2 regions of the Cobetia amphilecti genome follow, and region 1 is predicted to be linked to the other one. Evidence: predicted binding sites of a transcription regulator. Region 1 holds the regulator's gene; the other holds the start of a gene.
The links. Region 1 encodes sigma-54, which starts transcription at its own class of promoters, with help from an activator protein. Its sites were predicted from a motif close to TGGCACNNNNNTTGCTNT; they were not measured.

Region 1 (5,612 bases):
CCGTCATGCCAAGGAGCCACCATGACTTCCACGACTCGCAAGCCCTTGACGGCCTGTCGCCAGACCCTCAACAGCGGTGTCATGGCGCTCTGCCTGGCACTGGGCATGTCCAGCTTCGCCCCGGCCGCCATGGCGCTGGACAGCGATGCCAGCCAGCCGATCAACATCGCCGCGGACGCCCTGTCGCTCGATGACAAGGCCGGTACCGCCACCTACACCGGCCAGGTGGAAATGCGCCAGGGCAGCATGAAACTCGATGCCAGCCGCGTCGATATCAGCCGCGCCGGCAGCGGCGAGATCTCGCTGGTCAAGGCCACCGGCAAGCGTGCCTACCTGGAACAGCAGCCCGCGCCCGACGAGAAGCTGGTCAAGGGCTGGGCCGACACCATCCGCTACCATGCACTGGAGCGCCGCGTGGAGCTGGTCGGCGACGCGCGTCTCGAAAAAGGCGATGACACCTTCGAAGGCGGCTACGTGGAGTACTTCCTCGACAAGCGCCAGGTGAACGCCAACAACAACAAGACGGCACAGCAGACCGAAGGCGGTCGCGTGCACATGACTCTGACGCCGCGCGGCGCCAATGCCAGCAAGGAAAACTGAGTCATGACTGCTGCTACTCCGCGTACGCTGAGCGCTCGCCATCTGGCCAAGGCCTACAAGGGCCGCAAGGTGGTCAAGGACATCTCGCTGGAGATCCGCCAGGGCGACATCGTCGGCCTGCTGGGTCCCAATGGCGCCGGCAAGACGACCTCGTTCTACATGATCGTCGGACTGGTGCGCGCCGATGCCGGCAACGTCTCCATCGATGACAAGGACCTCTCCGCTGCCGCCATGCATCAGCGCGCACGCGCCGGCATCGGCTATCTGCCGCAGGAGGCGTCGATCTTCCGCAAGCTGTCGGTGGCCGACAACATCATGGCGATCCTGGAGACCCGCAAGGACCTGGATCGCAATGGCCGCAAGGCACGCCTTGAAGAGTTGCTCGAGGAATTCAGCATCACGCACATCCGCGCCAGCGCCGGCATGAGCCTGTCCGGTGGTGAGCGTCGTCGGGTCGAGATCGCCCGGGCGCTTGCCACCGAGCCGGACTTCGTGCTGCTCGATGAGCCCTTCGCCGGCGTCGACCCCATCTCGGTGGGCGAGATCAAGAGCATCGTGCGCCAACTGCGCGATCGTGGCATCGGCGTGCTGATCACCGACCACAACGTGCGCGAGACGCTCGATATCTGTGACACCGCCTATATCGTCGGCGATGGCCAGATCATCGCCCACGGTGATGCGGACTCCATCCTGGCCAACCAGCAGGTGCGCGACGTCTACCTGGGCCACGAGTTCACGCTCTAGGGTCAGCGAATGCGCTGAGCCCACCGGAGGCGAAAGCTTCAAAAGCCGCTGCGTGATTTTATCGCGTAGCGGCTTTTTCATGTCTGACATCAGACGCATGCATGACGTCCATACCACCTTGGTGGAAACATGGCATGCAAGTTGCTTGAATATTCATGACAACCACTTGTCAGTGCCCCGAGTCACGGTATAGCGTAGTAGGCACGTTCCTTTGCCGTGAATTGACTGACTCCATGAAACCCACCCTGCAACTCCGCCTCGGCACCTCGCTGACCATGACGCCGCAGCTCCAGCAAGCGATCCAGCTGCTGCAGCTGTCGACGCTCGACCTGCGTCAGGAGATTCAGCAAGCCCTCGAGTCCAACCCCATGTTGGAGCTCGACGAGGACTACGAGTCGCTGGATGTCATCGAGACACAGGATTCGAGCGAGATCTCCACTGCCGACTCCTCGAGCGAGATTCCCGAGGAATACCCCCTCGACAGTGACTGGTCGGACCTCTACCAGGACCACGCCGGTAGCCTGACCAGCTCCGGCAGTGGCAGCGGGAGTGAAGAAGGGCCGGACTTCGATCGCAATACCAGCGTCGAGAGCCTGCAGGACCACCTGCGCTGGCAGCTGGCGATGACCGACCTCGATGGCCGTGAACGCCAGATGGCAGAGAGCCTGATCGATGCCGTCGACGGTGCCGGCTATCTGAGCCTGTCACTCGACGAACTGGTCGATGGCCTGCGCGGCCAGGGCCTGCCCGGCCTCAAGGCCTCCGAACTCGAGCAGGTATTGCTGCGTCTGCAGCAGTTCGACCCGACCGGCGTCTTCGCCCGTGATCTGCGCGAATGCCTGCTGCTGCAACTGGCACTGCTGCCGGATGATCTGCCGCTGCTGGCGCAGGCGCGCCGCCTGGTACGTCAATTCCTCGAGGCACTGGGCAACGATGACCGCAAGCTGCTCAAGCGCCGCCTGAGCCTCGACGATGACGAGCTGGATCACGTCATCCGCCTGGTGCGCGCGCTCGACCCGCGTCCGGCATCCGCCTGGGGCGAGCCCGCCAGCGATTACGTGATCCCTGACCTGCTGGTACGCCATACCCGCCACGGCTGGCAGGTCGAGCTCAACCCGGAAGCGCTGCCCAAGCTGCGCATCCAGCCGGAATACGCCGCGCTGATCAAGCGTGCCGACAAGTCCGCCGACAATACCTTCCTCAAGGACAACCTGCAGGAAGCCCGCTGGCTGATGAAGAGCCTGTCATCGCGCAATGACACCCTGCTCAAGGTCGGCCGCGAGATCATGGCGCGCCAGATCGACTTCCTCGAGCAAGGCGAGGAAGGCATGAAGCCGCTGATTCTGGCCAACATCGCCGAAGTGGTCGAGATGCATGAGTCGACCATCTCGCGGGTCACGACCCAGAAGTACATCCACACCCCGCGCGGCGTCTTCGAGCTCAAGTTCTTCTTCTCGAGCCAGGTCGGTGGCAGCGGCAGTGGCGACGCCCACTCAAGCACCGCCATTCGTGCCCGCATCCGCAAGCTGATCGCGGAAGAGCCGGCCCGCAAGCCTCTCTCCGACTCACGGCTGGTCGATCTGCTCGCCAGCGATGGCATCGAGGTCGCACGCCGTACCGTGGCCAAGTATCGCGAAGCGATGGGCATCCCCTCCTCCAGCGAGCGCAAGCGTCTGGCCTGACGCGTCACCTGCGGCTGCCATGCCCTGCTTTCACCTCCACAATGGCAGCCGCCGCCAACCTCAAGCGCTGGATTTTCCGCTCATCAGCCTCTGACTTCGCGGGTAGCGGTACGCCTGTCGTGCGCTCTGTCATGCCGTCAACCGCTCATCAATTGCCCGTCATGGGCCATGACGGCGCGCAGGATGACGGTAAAAAACCGCCTTTCCGGCAGCGTCATTCACCGTCAATCGCATGTTTTTAAAGTCACTTTTGCGCGTATTGCACCTGGATGACACCCGGAGAACCTCCCGGAACGCCGCTTGCTCGACGCAATCGAAGCGCCTGAAAGGCGACGTACATGCAGGGATTGGCGACGAAAACCCGCCTTCTTGCGCGTCTTTCACGCACCACCCACCAGACGTGCCCTTGAAGTCCACTCCGATACCCCTCACTGAGTTGAAGACAAGCACTGAGCCACGATGCAGCGCAGCGTTGATCTTTGCGCAAAGCTTGGGCATTGTCGGTACAGACGCTCACGACATCTGACGCCACTGGCAAGGGAGCGAAAACATCGCCAGACGGTGGCCGTCAAGCCTGTTGCAGAGCGTCCGATCAGGGTTTGCTCGTAGTCAAAAAGGGTTACAATTGAATGGCAACCCGCTGGATAAAGGAGCGTGTCCATGCAAGTGAATATCACCGGGCATCATGTGGAACTTACCGATCCTCTCCGCGATTACGTCAACGAGAAGCTCGCTCGCCTCGAACGGCATTACGACAACATCACCAATGTTCAGGTGACACTGTCGATCGAGAAGGAGCGCCAGCAGGCTGCCTGCACCTTGCACGCGGCAGGCGCTGACCTCCACGCCCTGGCAGAAGACCCCAACATGTACGCTGCCATCGACGCGCTCGCCGACAAGCTGGATCGCCAGCTGGTCAAACACAAGGAAAAGTCCCAGGCTCGCTCTCAGGGCACCGGGACCCGTTGACCTTCAGCCATGACACTTGATCAGATCCTTCCCCCCGAGCGCACGCTTTACGGTGTCCCCGGGGGGAGCAAGAAGCGGGTGCTTGAATTCTTCAGCACCTTCATCGCACAGAACATTCCCAGCCTGGATAGCCAGGAAGTCTTCTCGCGCCTGATCGGGCGCGAGAGACTGGGGTCGACCGGCATTGGCCACGGTGTGGCCGTGCCCCATGCACGCAGCCCGCATTGCAAGACGCCAATCGCTGCGTTTCTGAAGCTCGGTGAACCCATCGACTTCGATGCCATCGACGGAGAACCCATCGATCTGCTGTTCGTGCTGCTGGTGCCTGAGGAAGCGGATGAGACCCATCTGACGCTGCTCGGGCAGGTCGCGGAATTGCTCAACTCCCCGACCAATCGCTCGGCCCTGCGCCAGGCAGACAGCCAGCGTGCACTCTTTGAGGCATTGACCCAAGCCATCGCCGAATTACCGGCGCGCTGAATGACAGGCCCGGACATTGTCCGGGCTTTCGTCTTGCTGGCCTTCCATCGGCCGACGTACAGCGCACTGATAGCGGGCAGCCTTCTGCCCCACCCCTGCATTCTTTCGACGTTGACCTCGCCCTTGGAGAGCACTTCATGAAGATCGTGATCATCAGCGGCCGCTCCGGCTCCGGGAAATCCATCGCTCTCCAGGCGCTGGAAGATATTGGCTACTACGCCATCGACAATCTGCCCGGCATGCTGCTGGCGCCACTGGTCGATCAGCTCGAAAAGGACAGCCCGGCGCGCCGGCGCATCGCGGTCTCCATCGATGCCCGCAACCTGCCGGAAGCCTTGACCCGCTTCCCCGAATTGCTCGACAACGTCCGCCAGAGCGGCATGGACGTGCAGGTCGTCTACCTGACCACCGATTCGCGAGTGCTGCTGGAACGCTACTCGGCGACCCGTCGTCGTCACCCTCTGACGCGCGACAACGACCATACCCTGGCCGAGGCCATCGAGATCGAGCAGAAGACGCTCGCTCCCATTCGCCAGAAGGCCGATCTGGTCATCGACTCGACCAACCTGAGCGTGCACGACCTGCGCTCGCGGATCACCGAGCAAGTCGCCCAGCACAGCTCCCGCCACCTGACGCTGACCTTTGAATCCTTCGGCTTCAAGCATGGTGTGCCGACCGACGCCGACATGGTGTTCGATGCCCGCTGCCTGCCCAACCCGTACTGGGACATCAATCTGCGCGGCGATACCGGGCGCGACGACAGCGTGGCCGAATTCCTGCAGCGCTACCCCACCGTCCAGGCGATGCATGACGATATCGCCGGCTGGCTGGAACGCTGGCTGCCCGCCTATCAGGACAGCAACCGCAGCTACCTGACGGTGTCCGTGGGCTGCACCGGCGGCCAGCATCGCAGCGTCTACCTGTGCGAGCAGCTGGCGAGCTACTTCGCCGAGCGCCTGCCTGAGGTGCGCCTGCGTCACCGCGAGCTGGGCATTCATACCGCGCTGAGCAACGCGGGTGAGACGAATGATCAGCAAGAGCATCAGCAAGAGCATCAGCAAGAGCATCAGCAGGAGCATCGCGATGGCCTCTCGTGAGCTGACGCTGACCAACCGCCGCGGGCTGCACGCCCGCGCA
Region 2 (5,612 bases), 880 kb from region 1:
GTGAAGCCCTGCACACGCGCCATCTCCTCGAAGGTCACGTTGTCCAGCGACTCCCAGCTGTCGCGTTCCAGCACGATCGTCCGCCCTTCCAGGTGCGCCGCATGCGCACAGGCCTTGAGACACAGTGTCAGGCTGTCGGCAATCACACCATCAAAATCAAAGACATATAACGCTTTGTTCATTCTTTTGCTGCCTCAGCTGCCTGCAAGGTATTGCTCAACGGCTCGCGCTCGCGAGTCGGAATCCGCTCATCGCGCTGCAGAGCGATCAATTCATCGAGCGCCTCCAGCGACTGGGCGGCCTCGAGCGTGTCGTGGAAGAAATAGCGGCGACTGTCATCCATGTAGAGGTGCAGGTGATTGACGATCTGCTCCTCGCCTATCATCAGCACGCCATAGGCCGGCGGCTCATGACTGCCTGCAAGACAATCCGCCGCGGAGACCAGATCCAGCCCGACCTGATGATTGACGCTCGGCAGGGTCGAGAACGAGAGCCCCCGCCAGACACCGCTGGCCGGACGATGCACATGCCCGAACAGCAAGTGCTCGACGTTGCCATGCCGCTGGATCACGTAATGCAGCGCCTGTGAATTCTGCAAGCGGATGTCATCCATGTAACGGATGCCGAGGGCCATGGGCGGATGATGCAGCGCCAGCAGGATACGGCGATCGTGATGCGCAGCCAGACAGGCATCCAGCCACGCCAGGCGGGACTCACACAGCAGACCGCCATGCTCCCCCGCGACCGCCGAATCGAGCATCACCAGCACGCAATCATCGGCGCCGGGGCCGAAGGCATGCGCATACTGCACGAAGCCTCCGTCATCACAGGGCAGCTCCGGGAAGGCGGCCTGCAGAGCCTCACGCGCATCGTGATTGCCCATGCCGAGGAAATACGGCATCGACAGTTCTTCCAGCACCTCACGCAGCGCCTGGAAGGCGGCCGGTTCACCGCGATCGGTCAGGTCACCGCTGATGATCACGCCCTGAGCATCGCCGTGGTGCAGATTGATATCGGCGACGGCAGCCGCCAGCCGTGCACGTGGGTCCAGCCCGTAAAGTCGCTTGTCAGGAGCGACCAGATGGGTGTCGGTCAGATGAATCAGTTTCATGCTATCGCGCGTTCCATGAGTGCCACCTTGAGGGGCCGCCATTATCAAGCTCTCAGGTGACGACTGCGTGACGCACGCCACACTCTCTTCGCGCAAAGCCAATCGGGTGCAATGGCACCTATCAAAAACGCCGCAGCGCTGAGCGCTGCGGCGTTTGATATGCCGGTCTTGATGCCCGGAGGGTCACGGCGTCTTCTTGCTCTCGAAGGACGCTTTCTCGTGGCGCAGGATGTTGGCGCTCAGCGCAATGCAGACGCCAGCGGCAACCAGCAGGCACACCGCCACGGCACCAGAGTTGCTGAAGAAGAAGGCGTAGTTGCCAGCGTGTACCACAGTATCGACAGTTTCCATTGCAAGACTCCTTGCGAAAGCGGATATCGGTTGGGTCTACCAGTACTGCAATAACGGGGCCAGTCAGCGCTTATCTCGACAGACCGGCCCCTTCAGGATGTGCGCCGGGGCTCAGCTACCAGGGCTCAGCTGATGTCCGGGCGCTTGTCCATCGGCGCCGCGACCACCCCACCGGAACGTGCCGGCACGCTGGAGCTCGTCTCGGAGGACAGGCTTTCCGGATAGGCCTTGGCCGGGACTTCGAACAGGTCCAGCCCCAGTACCTCGACATGCGGCGGCACGCGCAGCAGGTTGAACTTCTTGAGCAGATAGGCCACGCCCCAGCCCGGAATGAAGCCCGTCAGTGCCATCACCACCGCGCCGGTCAGCTGGCCGGTGAAGGAAACGTCCGGCACGCCTTCGCCGACATTCGGGAAGCCGGCCGCGAAGATGCCCACCAGTACCACGCCGTAGAAGCCGCAGAAGCCATGCACCGCGAAGGCGCCGACGGAGTCATCCAGGCCACGCTTCTCGAGCAGTGCGCCGATCTTCGGCATCAGGGCGCCACCGGTGACCGCCAGCACGAAGGCCAGCCCCGGGTTGTAGAGATCCAGTCCCGCCGCGACGGTGATGATGCCGCCCAGCGCACCGGACATGGTCCAGAAGGGATCACGCGAGGACAGATAGGCACCGATCACGCCACCACCGAAGCCCATCAGGGTATTGAAGGCGAAGGCAGAAAGGTTGGTGCGATTGCCGTAGATGGTGGTCCAGCCGATGTCACCGGTGTTGAAGATGATGCAGCCACCGAGGAAGCCGAAGAAACCGACGATGATCAGCATCAGGCCGATCAACGTCATCGGCATGTTGTGCGGCGCGATCACCTGCGGCTTGCCATCGTCACTGTACTTGCCGATGCGCGCGCCCAGATTGAGCAGCACGCCCAGCGCGAAGAAGCCGGCCACGGCGTGCACCACACCGGCGGCGCCGACATCGTGGTAGCCCAGCTTGTGCAGCATCCAGCCATCCGGATGCCAGCCCCAGGCGCCCGCCATGATCCAGACACCGGCACCGAGAATCACCGCCAGAATCAGGAAGGCCCCCAGGCGGATGCGTTCGATCACCGCCCCCGAGAGGATGGAGCCGGTGGTCGCGCCGAACAGGGCAAAGGCGGCGAAGAAGATGCCGGTGCCCATGTCATCGGCGTCCGGACGCATGCTCGCGCTCCACGGCAGAGCGGCGGACGCCTCGATGGGGATCAGCCCGTTGGGGAAGGCGTTGTAGATCCACCAGCCCACGAAGTAGAAGGCGGGGATGATCGAGGCCAGCGTCAGCACGTTCTTCATGCCGGATGCCAAGGCATTCTTGGAACGTGAGGCACCGATCTCATAGGCCAGGAAGCCTGCATGGATCAGGAACATGATGGCGGTACACCACCAATAGAACACCTCGATGTTCATCGCCTGATGCATATCCAATATGCTTTGCAACGTCTTTTCATCCATCGTCTTTTCTCCTTTACCGGAGCCTGTGGATCAGCGCGCTTCACTGTGCAAGCGGCACTGCCCGTCCGGGGGTTGTTGTTGTTTTTCAAGGGGACCTGCTGGATAAAGCAAGCGACATGCCAGATGACCCTGATTGGCCACCCTCAGCAATTCGTTGTTTTTACTGCATCATTCTTGAAACCGAGGACTCCTCTTCAGATATGAAGCCCATGAAGCCTTCCCTGCGAGGAGGATGGGCGTTATTGAGGCATGCCGGCCACGGCATGCACCGTGAGATGACTTGCAGGGCGCTGCATATGCGCAAGTCATTGCTCGCGACTCATCTCTCATGCCCCCGCCTTGCAGTGAGATCAGCTACGTACCTTGAGGCGCTCCGGGTCATGGAAGGGCAATGTCACCACCTCGGCGGCGAGGCGCTTCTGATGGCCATCCAGCTGGCCGATCTCAAGCTGGGTTCCCGGGCTTGCGAAGTCCGGTGCCAGGCGGCACATCGCGATGGAGCGATCGAGCAGCGGCGACTGGGTGGCACTGGTGACCACGCCCACCGGATAGCGGCCGTGGTAGACGAGGTCGCCATGGCTGACCAGCTCGCTGCTGTGCATCTTCAGCCCCATCACGCGGTGGCGTGATTCCGGTGTCTCGCGTTGCAGCGCCGCCCTCCCGACGAAATCATCCTCCTTGCTCTTCATCGGCACGGTGAAGCCGATACCCGCCTCATAGGGGGAAGTCTGCGGACAGAATTCATGGCCGGCGAAGATCAACCCTGCCTCGATTCTCAGCATGTCCAGGGCATCCAGCCCCAGCGGCGCGATGCCATGGGGCTCACCCGCCGCCCAGATCGCTTCCCATACGGCTGGGGCACCCTTGGGATGACACCAGACTTCATAGCCGAGCTCACCGGTATAGCCAGTGCGCGACACCATCAGCGGGATGCCATCCGGCCCCGACAGACGACCGATCATGAAGCGGAACCAGCCCAGCGTTTCCACCTCAGGCTGGGTGCGCGCATTCCAGATCAACGGCGCCAGCACCTCACGACTCTTCGGCCCCTGCAGCGCGATGTTGTGCAGCTGATGGGTGGAGTCACGCACCGTGACGCGATAGCCCTGGCGCGCAGCGAGATCTCGCAGCCACTGGCCGCTGGCCGGGTCACCACAGATCCAGCGGAAGGTCTGCTCGCCCATGCGGAACAAGGTGCCGTCATCGAGCATGCCGCCGGTTTCCTGACACATGGCCGAGTACACCACCTCGCCGATGGAGAGCCGTCGCACATTGCGGGTCAATGCGTATTGCAGCAGGCGTTCGGCATCGGGACCGGCGACCTCGAACTTGCGCAGCGCCGAGAGATCCATCATCGCGACCCGCTCGCGGCAGGCCAGATATTCGGCCCGCGCGCCCCACCCTTCGTAATGCGTGGCCAGCCAGTAGCCGTGGTAGTCGATGAACTGCTTGGTCAAGGCGGAGGTGCAGGGATGAAAGGCGGTGGGCAGTGTCATGCGCGGCAATTCCTCGGGCCGATTGCGATAGGCGATCCCACGGGGGAAATCATGTTCAGCGGCGTAGATGCGCACCTGGATATCGGTCGGCACCCAGCCATTGGCGGCGTCGATGTCATCCGGACAGGCCGATGAGGCGCAGATGAGGTCACGGTCGGCGCGCAGCAGCACATAGTCGCCGGGGCGCGACCAGGGCTCATCCACCGCCAGGGTGCCGCAGGGCTCTGCATAGGCATTGAAGAAGAAGTTGATCGCCGGCCAGCTGGCACGCTGTTGAATGCCATGCGACGCCGACAGGGCGTTATTGAAGTTGATCGTGCAGCTATCGTGGCCGAAGTAGCCGTGGTGTTCGTAATACTGCGGCGAACAGGCGAGCATGAAGCTGTCATGGCGCCCCACCGTGTCCTGCACGACCTCAAGCATCGGATGCAGGTGCTGATCGAAGAACACGGAGTAGAGCCCCGGGTTGGGCATGCAGTGGCCGGACAGGCTGCGCGTGGCGCCGGCGTCCAGCCCCAGCTCTTCCTCTTGCGCCCAGGCATTGGCATCGAAGGCCACGAAATCGGAGCACTGGCGGCCCGCCACATCGATGATCTGGATCCACTCGCCCTGCTTGACCTCATAGACCTCGACCGTGCCCGCCGCGACTCGCCGCTCCTGCTTGATCGACGCCAGGGGGACGGGTAACTGCTCCTGATCGGGCACGCTCTGAAAGTGCGCGACCTCAAGCTCGGTGGCCAGATGCTCACCATCGATCGACATGTCATCACCGGGGGCCAACAGAATCAGGCGCGCGGCAGGCGCTTCCAGCGGCCAGCGAATCTCGGCCGGCAACCCGGCCACTGACAAGCGCTGCCACTGCGACAGTGGCACCTGCGCGACTCCCAGCGCTGCCAGACGCTGCTGGGTGAACGGGCTTCGCACCTGCTCGGCCTTACCCTCTTCTGCCCCTTGTGGCTGGCTGGCAAAGGCATGTTCTTCCAGACAGGTGATGCTGGCGTAGCGCGCGAGTGTCAGTCCATCGACTGCGTTTGCAAGCTCTCCAGCTTCTGCCTCTGCAACTTCTGCCCCTCCAGCTTGTGCCACCCCGTGCCACCCCGTGCTCTCCCTCCCGGCCCCCTGGCGGCAATAACAGCCACTCGCAGGCCTGGGCACCATCGACGGATGACA

Region 2: a site for sigma-54 is predicted at 3,051-3,068, ahead of R1T44_RS08870 (ammonium transporter). Genes of this name have one in related genera too.

The regions. Positions count from the first base shown of each region.
Region 1 covers NZ_CP136695.1:1,180,379-1,185,990, reverse strand. The annotation lists gene lptA (lipopolysaccharide transport periplasmic protein LptA) at 22-600, shown strand; gene lptB (LPS export ABC transporter ATP-binding protein) at 604-1,344, shown strand; gene R1T44_RS05045 (RNA polymerase factor sigma-54) at 1,578-3,026, shown strand; gene hpf (ribosome hibernation-promoting factor, HPF/YfiA family) at 3,687-3,995, shown strand; gene R1T44_RS05035 (PTS sugar transporter subunit IIA) at 4,005-4,475, shown strand; gene rapZ (RNase adapter RapZ) at 4,613-5,572, shown strand; gene R1T44_RS05025 (HPr family phosphocarrier protein) at 5,559-5,612, shown strand, end outside.
Region 2 covers NZ_CP136695.1:2,061,750-2,067,361, reverse strand. The annotation lists gene R1T44_RS08885 (HAD family hydrolase) at 1-182, opposite strand, end outside; gene R1T44_RS08880 (phosphodiesterase) at 179-1,111, opposite strand; gene R1T44_RS08875 (hypothetical protein) at 1,295-1,462, opposite strand; gene R1T44_RS08870 (ammonium transporter) at 1,588-2,946, opposite strand; gene R1T44_RS08865 (DUF1989 domain-containing protein) at 3,297-5,528, opposite strand.